Regions from separate parts of the Gottschalkia acidurici 9a genome, predicted to be linked through region 3. Evidence: a T-box and tRNA genes for the amino acid it is inferred to sense, from the RefSeq annotation. Region 3 holds a T-box; the other regions hold tRNA genes.
What was found. A T-box is a leader RNA that pairs with one kind of tRNA and senses whether it is charged. The one in region 3 lies ahead of alaS (alanine--tRNA ligase), so its partner is inferred to be a tRNA-Ala.
Positions count from the first base shown of each region.

Region 1: it has a tRNA-Ala gene. The T-box ahead of alaS (alanine--tRNA ligase) is inferred to sense a tRNA for this amino acid. The anticodon was not compared.
Region 2: it has a tRNA-Ala gene. The T-box ahead of alaS (alanine--tRNA ligase) is inferred to sense a tRNA for this amino acid. The anticodon was not compared.

Region 1 is NC_018664.1:2,470,567-2,474,565, forward strand. Features, by position in the region: rRNA gene CURI_RS11775 (23S ribosomal RNA) at 1-1,015, opposite strand, end outside; tRNA gene CURI_RS11780 (tRNA-Ala) at 1,184-1,259, opposite strand; rRNA gene CURI_RS11785 (16S ribosomal RNA) at 1,362-2,886, opposite strand; gene CURI_RS11790 (hypothetical protein) at 3,332-3,787, opposite strand; gene CURI_RS11795 (YtxH domain-containing protein) at 3,806-3,999, opposite strand, start outside.
Region 2 is NC_018664.1:3,018,653-3,022,651, forward strand. Features, by position in the region: rRNA gene CURI_RS14420 (23S ribosomal RNA) at 1-1,878, opposite strand, end outside; tRNA gene CURI_RS14425 (tRNA-Ala) at 2,047-2,122, opposite strand; rRNA gene CURI_RS14430 (16S ribosomal RNA) at 2,225-3,749, opposite strand.
Region 3 is NC_018664.1:1,432,458-1,436,456, reverse strand. Features, by position in the region: gene alaS (alanine--tRNA ligase) at 1-1,459, opposite strand, end outside; T-box leader at 1,526-1,730, opposite strand; gene CURI_RS06720 (AI-2E family transporter) at 1,804-2,982, opposite strand; gene CURI_RS15785 (hypothetical protein) at 3,030-3,176, opposite strand; gene CURI_RS06715 (PRC-barrel domain-containing protein) at 3,231-3,755, opposite strand; gene mnmA (tRNA 2-thiouridine(34) synthase MnmA) at 3,864-3,999, opposite strand, start outside.

The DNA of each region.
Region 1 (3,999 bases), 1.0 Mb from region 3:
TTTGACTATGAATCTTATCACACATAGTCTGACTCCCGAGAATCATGAATGTGGTATTCGGAGTTTGATAGACTTTGGTAACGCATAGCGCCCCGCAGTCATTCAGTGCTCTACCCCCACTTCACTTTCTCGAGGCTAGCCCTAAAGCTATTTCGAGGAGAACCAGCTATATCCGGACTCGATTGGAATTTCACCCCTATCCACAGGTCATCCGGTAGCTTTTAAACGCTAATCGGTTCGGACCTCCGCGAGATTTTACTCTCGTTTCATCCTGCCCATGGATAGATCGTCCGGTTTCGGGTCTACGCCATACAACTTAATCGCCCTATTAAGACTCGGTTTCCCTTCGGCTTCGTTGCTTAACAACTTAACCTTGCTGCATAACGTAACTCGTTGGCCCGTTCTACAAAAAGTACGCGGTCGTTCATATAAAGAACTTCCACTGCTTGTAGACATAGGGTTTCAGGTTCTATTTCACTCCCCTCCCGGGGTTCTTTTCACCTTTCCCTCACGGTACTGCTTCACTATCGGTCACTAGGTAGTATTTAGCCTTGGGGGGTGGTCCCCCCTGCTTCCCACAAGGTTTCACGTGTCTCGTGGTACTCTGGATCATAACTTGGAGTTTTCTCGTTTCACCTAAAGGACTATCACCCTCTGTGGTGGAGCTTTCCAGCTCTCTTCGGTTACAATACCTCTCCGTTTGTGTTATGTCCGCAACCCCATAAGAGTAAACTCTCATGGTTTGGGCTCTTCCCCGTTCGCTCGCCGCTACTTAGGGAATCGATTTTTCTTTCTCTTCCTCAGGGTACTTAGATGTTTCAGTTCCCCTGGTCTGCTCCCATATACCTATGTATTCAGTATATGGTACTTGAGGTTTGCCTCAAGTGGGTTTCCCCATTCGGATATCTACGGATCAGTGTCTACTTGCGACTCCCCGTAGCTTTTCGCAGCTTATCGCGTCCTTCTTCAGCTCCTAGTGCCAAGGCATTCACCCTATGCCCTTACTAACTTGACCAGTTAGTAAGCAAATATCAAATAAGTTTGACATTCACTACTCAATTTATTATTGAGATTTAATTTTCCTTAATATATTAATATATCTCGGTTAATTGTATTTTAATCTATTTCGCTGTGTAGTTTTCAAGGTACAAATGAAATTACGACAACATCTTATAGGTTTTTATGGTGGAGATGAGGAGATTCGAACTCCTGACCCCCTGCTTGCAAGGCAGGTGCTCTCCCAACTGAGCTACACCCCCGCATACCTAAAGTCGTCTCTGAAATCTAAGATTTCTTCGTAACTTCTATTTCTGAGAGTTTTGGTCTCTCAAAATTAAACAGTAAAAAGCGTTTCTCCTTAGAAAGGAGGTGATCCAGCCGCACCTTCCGATACGGCTACCTTGTTACGACTTCACCCCAATCATCGATCCCACCTTCGACAGCTGCCTCCTTGCGGTTAGCTCACTGGCTTCGGGTGTTACCAACTCTCGTGGTGTGACGGGCGGTGTGTACAAGACCCGGGAACGTATTCACCGCGACATTCTGATCCGCGATTACTAGCAACTCCGGCTTCATGTAGGCGAGTTGCAGCCTACAATCCGAACTGTGATCGGCTTATTGAGATTCGCTCCACCTCGCGGTTTCGCTGCCCGTTGTACCGACCATTGTAGCACGTGTGTAGCCCAACATATAAGGGGCATGATGATTTGACGTCATCCCCACCTTCCTCCGATTTATCATCGGCAGTCCCTCTAGAGTGCCCAACTTAATGATGGCAACTAAAGGTAAGGGTTGCGCTCGTTGCGGGACTTAACCCAACATCTCACGACACGAGCTGACGACAACCATGCACCACCTGTCACCTCTGCCCCGAAGGGAGACTCTATCTCTAGAGTTGTCAGAGGGATGTCAAATGTTGGTAAGGTTCTTCGCGTTGCTTCGAATTAAACCACATGCTCCGCTGCTTGTGCGGGTCCCCGTCAATTCCTTTGAGTTTCAGTCTTGCGACCGTACTCCCCAGGCGGAGTGCTTAATGCGTTAGCTGCGGCACTGAGGTTCGACCCCCAACACCTAGCACTCATCGTTTACGGCGTGGACTACCAGGGTATCTAATCCTGTTCGCTCCCCACGCTTTCGTACCTCAGCGTCAGTATCAGTCCAGAAAGTCGCCTTCGCCACTGGTGTTCCTCCTAATATCTACGCATTTCACCGCTACACTAGGAATTCCACTTTCCTCTCCTGTACTCAAGCCAAATAGTTTCAAGTGCTTACGCCGGTTGAGCCGACGCCTTTCACACCTGACTTATCTGGCCGCCTACGTACCCTTTACGCCCAATAATTCCGGATAACGCTCGCCCCCTACGTATTACCGCGGCTGCTGGCACGTAGTTAGCCGGGGCTTCCTCCTAAGGTACCGTCATTATCTTCCCTTAGGACAGAGTTTTACGACCCAAAGGCCTTCATCACTCACGCGGCGTCGCTGCATCAGGGTTTCCCCCATTGTGCAATATTCCCCACTGCTGCCTCCCGTAGGAGTCTGGACCGTGTCTCAGTTCCAGTGTGGCCGTTCACCCTCTCAGGCCGGCTACCCATCGTCGCCTTGGTGAGCTTTTATCTCACCAACTAGCTAATGGGACGCGGGACCATCTTATACCACCGGAGTTTTGACTCATGCACCATGTGGTGCTAGAGTTTTATAAGGTATTAATCCCGGTTTCCCGAGGCTATCCCTTTGTATAAGGAAGGTTTCCCACGCGTTACTCACCCGTCCGCCGCTCTCCAGTCATTCTTTCACCCGAAGGATCCGTAACGACTTTCCCGCTCGACTTGCATGTGTTAGGCACGCCGCCAGCGTTCATCCTGAGCCAGGATCAAACTCTCAAAATAAAAGTTTTCTGTCTCAGCTTCTGCTGACTGCTCTATTTAATGTTGAGCTTCATTTGTTATTAATTCTAGGAATTAACTTGCTTTTTACTGTTTAATTTTCAAAGACCAAAGTCTGCTTTATTATTCTAACATTCTTTTAAGTTCTTGTCAAGAAATTTTTTAAACTCTTTTGTCGTTTCTTATCACTTCTTGTTTTTATTTGTCGCTTTCTTGTGGCGACTCTTATTACTTTACCAGGTTTCTTTTTCTTTGTCAACACTTTTTTAAAACTTTTTTATTTCTAAAGTGTTAAGTGTTGAAGTTTTGTTGTCTTCCGTCAGAAGCAACTTTTATATAGTAGCATAAATAAATATCATATGTCAATACTTTTTTATATATTTGAGAAAGACCTAACGAATTGGCTTATTTACACACTATGATAGACCCTTCTCAACTTATTTTATAATTATTTTTTATTAAAAACTCCTCTTAATATATCTGTTATCTCTAATATTATATTTAAATATGTTGTTATATTGCTTCTACTTTCTCTTAGACTAGATGCTGTTTCTTCTATACTATCTCCTACAACCTCTACAGTATAGTTAACTTTTTCTACACTTTCACTCACATCTTCCGATATAGAGCTTATATTTTCCACTATTTTAGGTATAGTTGGAGATATTATTTCTACATTGTCCTTTAAGTCTAAAGTTATTTTGCTTATATTTTCTATAATTTCAGGTGTATCTTTAAGTACACTATCTATATAGTTCGCATTTTCATCTACTAATACCCTAACCCTTTTTAAAATACCAACAATGTTTCTTATAGCTATTATCAGATAACATCCTATTCCTACAGCTACTAAGAATAGAATCAGTTTCATAAGTTCTTCCACTGTAATAGTCGCAGACGACATTAATAATTACCTCCACTATTATACTTCTTCTTTTGTATCTTCTTTAATATCTTTCTTATCAATATCTATAGTTATAGCCACTTCATCATTCTTTTCTTTTCTTCTATATTTAACATCTTCTATAACATCTTTAACTTTATTCTCTATTTGATCTTTCTTTTCTTTTACACTTTCCACAGAATCTTTCACAGTCTTTTTAACATTTTCACTAG
Region 2 (3,999 bases), 1.5 Mb from region 3:
GCACCGGGCAGGCGTCAGCCCCTATACTTCATCTTTCGATTTAGCAGAGACCTATGTTTTTGGTAAACAGTCGCTTGGGCCTATTCACTGCGGCTGGTTGCTGCTCCAGGTGTGCACCCTTCACAGCCTCCAGCACCCCTTCTCCCGAAGTTACGGGGTTATTTTGCCGAGTTCCTTAACAAGAGTTCTTCCGCTCGTCTTAGGATTCTCTCCTCGCCTACCTGTGTCGGTTTGCGGTACGGGTACCTATTTGCTCGATAGAAGCTTTTCTCGACAGTGTGGATTCAGTGACTTCGCTACTTATTTTCGCTCCCCATCACATCTCAGGATTGTTCTAGCGGATTTGCCTACCAGAACTCCCTACTTGCTTAGACGTACATAACCAACAGTACGCTTCACCTATCCTCCTGTGTCACTCCATTTCTCAAACGCATTTAGGTAGTACAGGAATCTCAACCTGTTGTCCATCGCCTACGACTTTTGTCCTCGGCTTAGGCCCCGACTTACCCTGAGTGGACGAGCCTTCCTCAGGAAACCTTAGGCTTTCGACGGGTGGGATTCTCACCCACCTTTCGCTACTCATGCCAACATTCTCTCTTGTATGCAGTCCACCACTCCTTACGGTATGACTTCTGCCCACATACAATGCTCCTCTACCGATGTTATACACATCCCATAGCTTCGGTGACAGATTTTAGCCCCGGTTATCTTCGGCGCAAGACCACTCGACCAGTGAGCTATTACGCACTCTTTGAATGAATGGCTGCTTCTAAGCCAACATCCTGGTTGTCTGTGTAGTCTTACATCCTTTACCACTTAATCTGTACTTTGGGACCTTAGCTGATGATCTGGGCTGTTTCCCTTTTGACTATGAATCTTATCACACATAGTCTGACTCCCGAGAATCATGAATGTGGTATTCGGAGTTTGATAGACTTTGGTAACGCATAGCGCCCCGCAGTCATTCAGTGCTCTACCCCCACTTCACTTTCTCGAGGCTAGCCCTAAAGCTATTTCGAGGAGAACCAGCTATATCCGGACTCGATTGGAATTTCACCCCTATCCACAGGTCATCCGGTAGCTTTTAAACGCTAATCGGTTCGGACCTCCGCGAGATTTTACTCTCGTTTCATCCTGCCCATGGATAGATCGTCCGGTTTCGGGTCTACGCCATACAACTTAATCGCCCTATTAAGACTCGGTTTCCCTTCGGCTTCGTTGCTTAACAACTTAACCTTGCTGCATAACGTAACTCGTTGGCCCGTTCTACAAAAAGTACGCGGTCGTTCATATAAAGAACTTCCACTGCTTGTAGACATAGGGTTTCAGGTTCTATTTCACTCCCCTCCCGGGGTTCTTTTCACCTTTCCCTCACGGTACTGCTTCACTATCGGTCACTAGGTAGTATTTAGCCTTGGGGGGTGGTCCCCCCTGCTTCCCACAAGGTTTCACGTGTCTCGTGGTACTCTGGATCATAACTTGGAGTTTTCTCGTTTCACCTAAAGGACTATCACCCTCTGTGGTGGAGCTTTCCAGCTCTCTTCGGTTACAATACCTCTCCGTTTATGTTATGTCCGCAACCCCATAAGAGTAAACTCTCATGGTTTGGGCTCTTCCCCGTTCGCTCGCCGCTACTGAGGGAATCGATTTTTCTTTCTCTTCCTCAGGGTACTTAGATGTTTCAGTTCCCCTGGTCTGCTCCCATATACCTATGTATTCAGTATATGGTACTTGAGGTTTGCCTCAAGTGGGTTTCCCCATTCGGATATCTACGGATCAGTGTCTACTTGCGACTCCCCGTAGCTTTTCGCAGCTTATCGCGTCCTTCTTCAGCTCCTAGTGCCAAGGCATTCACCCTATGCCCTTACTAACTTGACCAGTTAGTAAGTAAATATCAAATAAGTTTGACATTCACTACTCAATTTATTATTGAGATTTAATTTTCCTTAATATATTAATATATCTCGGTTAATTGTATTTTAATCTATTTCGCTGTGTAGTTTTCAAGGTACAAATGAAATTACGACAACATCTTATAGGTTTTTATGGTGGAGATGAGGAGATTCGAACTCCTGACCCCCTGCTTGCAAGGCAGGTGCTCTCCCAACTGAGCTACACCCCCGCATACCTAAAGTCGTCTCTGAAATCTAAGATTTCTTCGTAACTTCTATTTCTGAGAGTTTTGGTCTCTCAAAATTAAACAGTAAAAAGCGTTTCTCCTTAGAAAGGAGGTGATCCAGCCGCACCTTCCGATACGGCTACCTTGTTACGACTTCACCCCAATCATCGATCCCACCTTCGACAGCTGCCTCCTTGCGGTTAGCTCACTGGCTTCGGGTGTTACCAACTCTCGTGGTGTGACGGGCGGTGTGTACAAGACCCGGGAACGTATTCACCGCGACATTCTGATCCGCGATTACTAGCAACTCCGGCTTCATGTAGGCGAGTTGCAGCCTACAATCCGAACTGTGATCGGCTTATTGAGATTCGCTCCACCTCACGGTTTCGCTGCCCGTTGTACCGACCATTGTAGCACGTGTGTAGCCCAACATATAAGGGGCATGATGATTTGACGTCATCCCCACCTTCCTCCGATTTATCATCGGCAGTCCCTCTAGAGTGCCCAACTTAATGATGGCAACTAAAGGTAAGGGTTGCGCTCGTTGCGGGACTTAACCCAACATCTCACGACACGAGCTGACGACAACCATGCACCACCTGTCACCTCTGCCCCGAAGGGAGACTCTATCTCTAGAGTTGTCAGAGGGATGTCAAATGTTGGTAAGGTTCTTCGCGTTGCTTCGAATTAAACCACATGCTCCGCTGCTTGTGCGGGTCCCCGTCAATTCCTTTGAGTTTCAGTCTTGCGACCGTACTCCCCAGGCGGAGTGCTTAATGCGTTAGCTGCGGCACTGAGGTTCGACCCCCAACACCTAGCACTCATCGTTTACGGCGTGGACTACCAGGGTATCTAATCCTGTTCGCTCCCCACGCTTTCGTACCTCAGCGTCAGTATCAGTCCAGAAAGTCGCCTTCGCCACTGGTGTTCCTCCTAATATCTACGCATTTCACCGCTACACTAGGAATTCCACTTTCCTCTCCTGTACTCAAGCCAAATAGTTTCAAGTGCTTACGCCGGTTGAGCCGACGCCTTTCACACCTGACTTATCTGGCCGCCTACGTACCCTTTACGCCCAATAATTCCGGATAACGCTCGCCCCCTACGTATTACCGCGGCTGCTGGCACGTAGTTAGCCGGGGCTTCCTCCTAAGGTACCGTCATTATCTTCCCTTAGGACAGAGTTTTACGACCCAAAGACCTTCATCACTCACGCGGCGTCGCTGCATCAGGGTTTCCCCCATTGTGCAATATTCCCCACTGCTGCCTCCCGTAGGAGTCTGGACCGTGTCTCAGTTCCAGTGTGGCCGTTCACCCTCTCAGGCCGGCTACCCATCGTCGCCTTGGTGAGCTTTTATCTCACCAACTAGCTAATGGGACGCGGGACCATCTTATACCACCGGAGTTTTGACTCATGCACCATGTGGTGCTAGAGTTTTATAAGGTATTAATCCCGGTTTCCCGAGGCTATCCCTTTGTATAAGGAAGGTTTCCCACGCGTTACTCACCCGTCCGCCGCTCTCCAGTCATTCTTTCACCCGAAGGATCCGTAACGACTTTCCCGCTCGACTTGCATGTGTTAGGCACGCCGCCAGCGTTCATCCTGAGCCAGGATCAAACTCTCAAAATAAAAGTTTTCTGTCTCAGCTTCTGCTGACTGCTCTATTTGATGTTGAGCTTCATTTGTTATTAATTCTAGGAATTAACTTGCTTTTTACTGTTTAATTTTCAAAGACCAAAGTCTGCTTTATTATTCTAACATTCTTTTAAGTTCTTGTCAAGAAGTTTTTTAAACTTTTTTATCACTTCTTGTTTTTATTTGTCGCTTTCTTGTGGCGACTCTTATTACTTTACCAGATTTCTTTTTCTTTGTCAACACT
Region 3 (3,999 bases):
CAGCTTTTAATACATTTTCAGATTCTTTATCACTTACTATTACAGATATCTTAGTGTCTAAAGAAAGATTTTCATATCCTTCAAATATAGTCTTTATATCTTTATCTATATTTAGAGTAGTCTCCGTATTCCAAGAATGATTATCGCCTTCTTCTCTAGCTTTTCTTGCTCTTTGTCTTTGCTTTTCCATCTCTATATTAAATTCATTTTCATCTACTGTTAATTTATATTCTTCTAAGATTTCTTTAGTTAAATCTAATGGAAAACCATAAGTATCATAAAGTTTAAATGCATGATGTCCATCTAAAATATCTTTATTATTTGCTTTAACCTCTTTTATATATTCATTTAGTATATTTATACCTTGATCTATTGTTTCTTCAAACTTCTCTTCTTCAACTTTTATTATTTTTCTTATTTGTGCTTCTCTTTCTTTTAAGTCCGGATATGCTTCTCCCCAAGAATTTATAACTTTTATAGCTAATTCATTTAAGAAAAGACCTTTTATTCCTAATAACTTACCATGTCTCGCAGCTCTTCTTATAAGTCTTCTTAGTACATAACCTCTACCTTCATTACTTGGAATTACTCCATCTGATACTAAGAATGTCATCGCTCTTATGTGATCTGTTATTACTCTGAAAGACATACCATCTTTATCTGTAGAAACATATTTTTTACCTGTTATACTTTCTACCTCTTTTATTATATCTTGCATAGTATCTATTTCAAATATGTTATCTGTATCTTGCATTACAGCTGATATTCTCTCCAGCCCCATACCTGTATCTATATTTTTTGACTCTAGTGGATTATAGTTTCCTTTTTCATCTTTGTCATATTGTGAAAATACTAAATTCCATATTTCTAGATATCTATCACAGTCACATCCAGGTTTACAGTCAGGACTTCCACAACCATATTTTTCACCTCTGTCTATATATATCTCTGTACATGGTCCAGATGGTCCCACCTCTAATTCCCAGAAGTTATCTTCTTTTCCTAGTCTAACAATTCTATCTTTGCTTATACCTATTTCTTTATTCCATATGTCATAAGCTTCGTCATCTTCTAAGTAAACAGATACCCATAATTTTTCAGCTGGAAGTTCTAATCTCTCAGTCATAAGTTCCCATGCTAAGTTTATTGCTTCTCTTTTAAAGTAGTCTCCAAACGAAAAGTTTCCTAGCATTTCAAAAAACGTACCATGTCTTGCAGTTTTTCCTACATTATCAATGTCTCCAGTTCTAATACATTTTTGACATGTTGCCATCTTCTTGCTTGGTGGTTGTTCTGTTCCTAAAAAATAAGATTTTAAAGGAGCCATTCCAGCGTTTATTAGTAATAAACTTTTATCATTCTTAGGCACTAATGAAAAACTTTTTTCTACTAAGTGTCCTTTTTCTTTAAAAAAATCTAAAAATATTTTTCTTATTTCATGTGATCCAAGTTTTTTCATGTTTTATCTTCCTCTCTATGTCCTTAATTCATTTCTAATCACAAAAACAAAAAAACGTCCCTAAAACTTAGGGACGAGTTTAATCGCGGTACCACCCTATTTACTAAAATAGTCACTCTAACATATAACGGTCATAACCGAAAGCTTCTACTGTTATTTCGAAGTTTTAACTTAAGGGCTGCTTCAATACGATATTCTAAGTACCTTCCAGCCAAAGGGTACTCTCTCTATAAGACATTTCATATTTACTTCTCCCCATCATAGTCTTTTCTATATTTTTTCCATTAATTTTAATCATTCTATAATTGGATTATAAGTAAAATCTCTTATTTTGTCAATATAGACTATTGTTCAGAAACTTTATCTACTACAAAAGAAAATAGTATCTTAACTATAGCACTTACGGGGACTGCTAATATCATCCCTAGTACTCCAAAATAGCTTCCTCCTAATATTACAACTACCATTACTATTACTGGATGTAGACCTACACTTTCTCCTACTATTTTAGGAGCTATAACACTGTTTTCTAACTGCTGAACTATCATAAGTATTAAGAGTCCCCATATTGCTTTTGAAGGTGAATCTAGCAGTCCAAATATAACAGTCAACACAGCACCCACAACTGGACCAAAGTAAGGTATGATTTCAAACAACGCTACTACTAATCCGATTATTACAGCGTAGTCTATTCGAATAATTAATAACCCTACCATAGTTAAAAAACCTACTATAATCGATGTTATTATTTGTCCTTTTATAAACCTAGTTAAAACTGAATCTATTTCTCTACATAATCTCAAAGTGTCTTTTCTGTGCTTTTTAGGTATTAGCATATATAGTTTCTTTTTAAAATATTCTTTATCTTGTAAAAAGTAAAATGAAATTATAGGAACTATTATCAATTTGAATGATTTTGTAATTATGTTTATCATAGAGTTAGTAGTATTTCTTAAATACTTTAATAATTGTAACTCCAACTTGTTTAAATTCTCGGAAAAAATTTTATTTATTCCATCGAATCCTTTTGGAAGATTTTCCATTCTCTTCGCATATTTTAAGTAATTATTATTAAATATATCATACATTTTATTGCTATAATTCGGTATTAGATCTATTAACTTTTCAAATTCTCTAGATATCTCAGGTATTATAGTCATTATAATCAATATTACAACAACTGCAATAACTAGATATATCAGTAAAATCGAAATACTTCTTTTAATACCTTTTCTCTCTAAATAAGTTACTATAGGATTTAAAATATATGATATTATCGCAGAATATACGATTAATAAAACTACCTCTTTTAAAACACTTTTACCTTTAACAAAATTAAATAGTATTATAACGCCTAAAACTATAAAGCAAAACGTCATTATATGTTTTTTTGTTATAATACATCTTTTATTTATATGAACATATTTGTTTCCTATATTTATTAAATAATATATCAATAGAAGTAGAAGCAAAGCCATGAGTACACTCTGTAAGTTTTTAGATAAAGATACTAAGTAATCCATTCCCCAACCTATGTATGCAATAATAAGGCAGTTAAACTGCCTTATTATTATATCCCTATATTACCTATCATATTACTCATAGCTCTTCTACTAGCTTTCATCATTCTTCTTCTTTGTCTTGGGCTCATACTTGTCATTGCTACCATAGATGCAGTGGCTCCTATTACAATCCCAGATATGAATCTACCTCTCATACTATTCACCTCTTCTTAAGATTTTGGTGTACATTAATATTTTGTCTAATTTCTTTAAAGTAATTCTAGTAATTTTTTGTAATCTTTTTTATGTTTATTAAATCTTTCATTAAGTGAAGTGCTTATTATGATGGTATCTTCTCCAAAAACTATATCTTTATCGTATGGTAGTACCTTTCTCCCAGTGCTTATATCTTCTATAATACCGTCTGTTAGTATAAATCCAACTACGGCTCCTTCATTTTTATCAATCAGTATATCATTGATGAACCCTAAACTTTCTCCTTGATCTGTTATTACTTCTTTCCCTATAGCCTCTTTATAGTTAAAGTGATCCTCTATCTTGGAATGATGTCTTTTTAGTGTTCTTTCATTTTCTATAAATATTGCATCCTTTCCTAGTTCACTTATATCTATAAATTTAACTATTTGAGGACGTTTGAAAAGTCCATTTTCAGATATTAAGAATGCATTTACTTTCTTTCTAGACTTCGAATAAAGTATTTCTTTTATTGATGCAACTTTGTCACCATTTTTATTTATAATTGGAGTTCCAACAATCTCACTTTCTTTAATCAATTAAATCGCCCCTTAGAAAATGAAATTTAAAACATTTAGTATCAATATTCCTTCTTATTTTATGGAGCAAATTTTATATTATTCTTAGTATATTTAAAAATTTTTATTTTATTTTTTTAAAATAGTTCCTCCACCAACTACTACATCTTCTTCATAAAATACTACTGACTGACCAGGTGTTATAGCTCTTACTGGTTCTTCAAACACTACTTTTACTGTTCCATCATTTCCAGGAAATATTGTT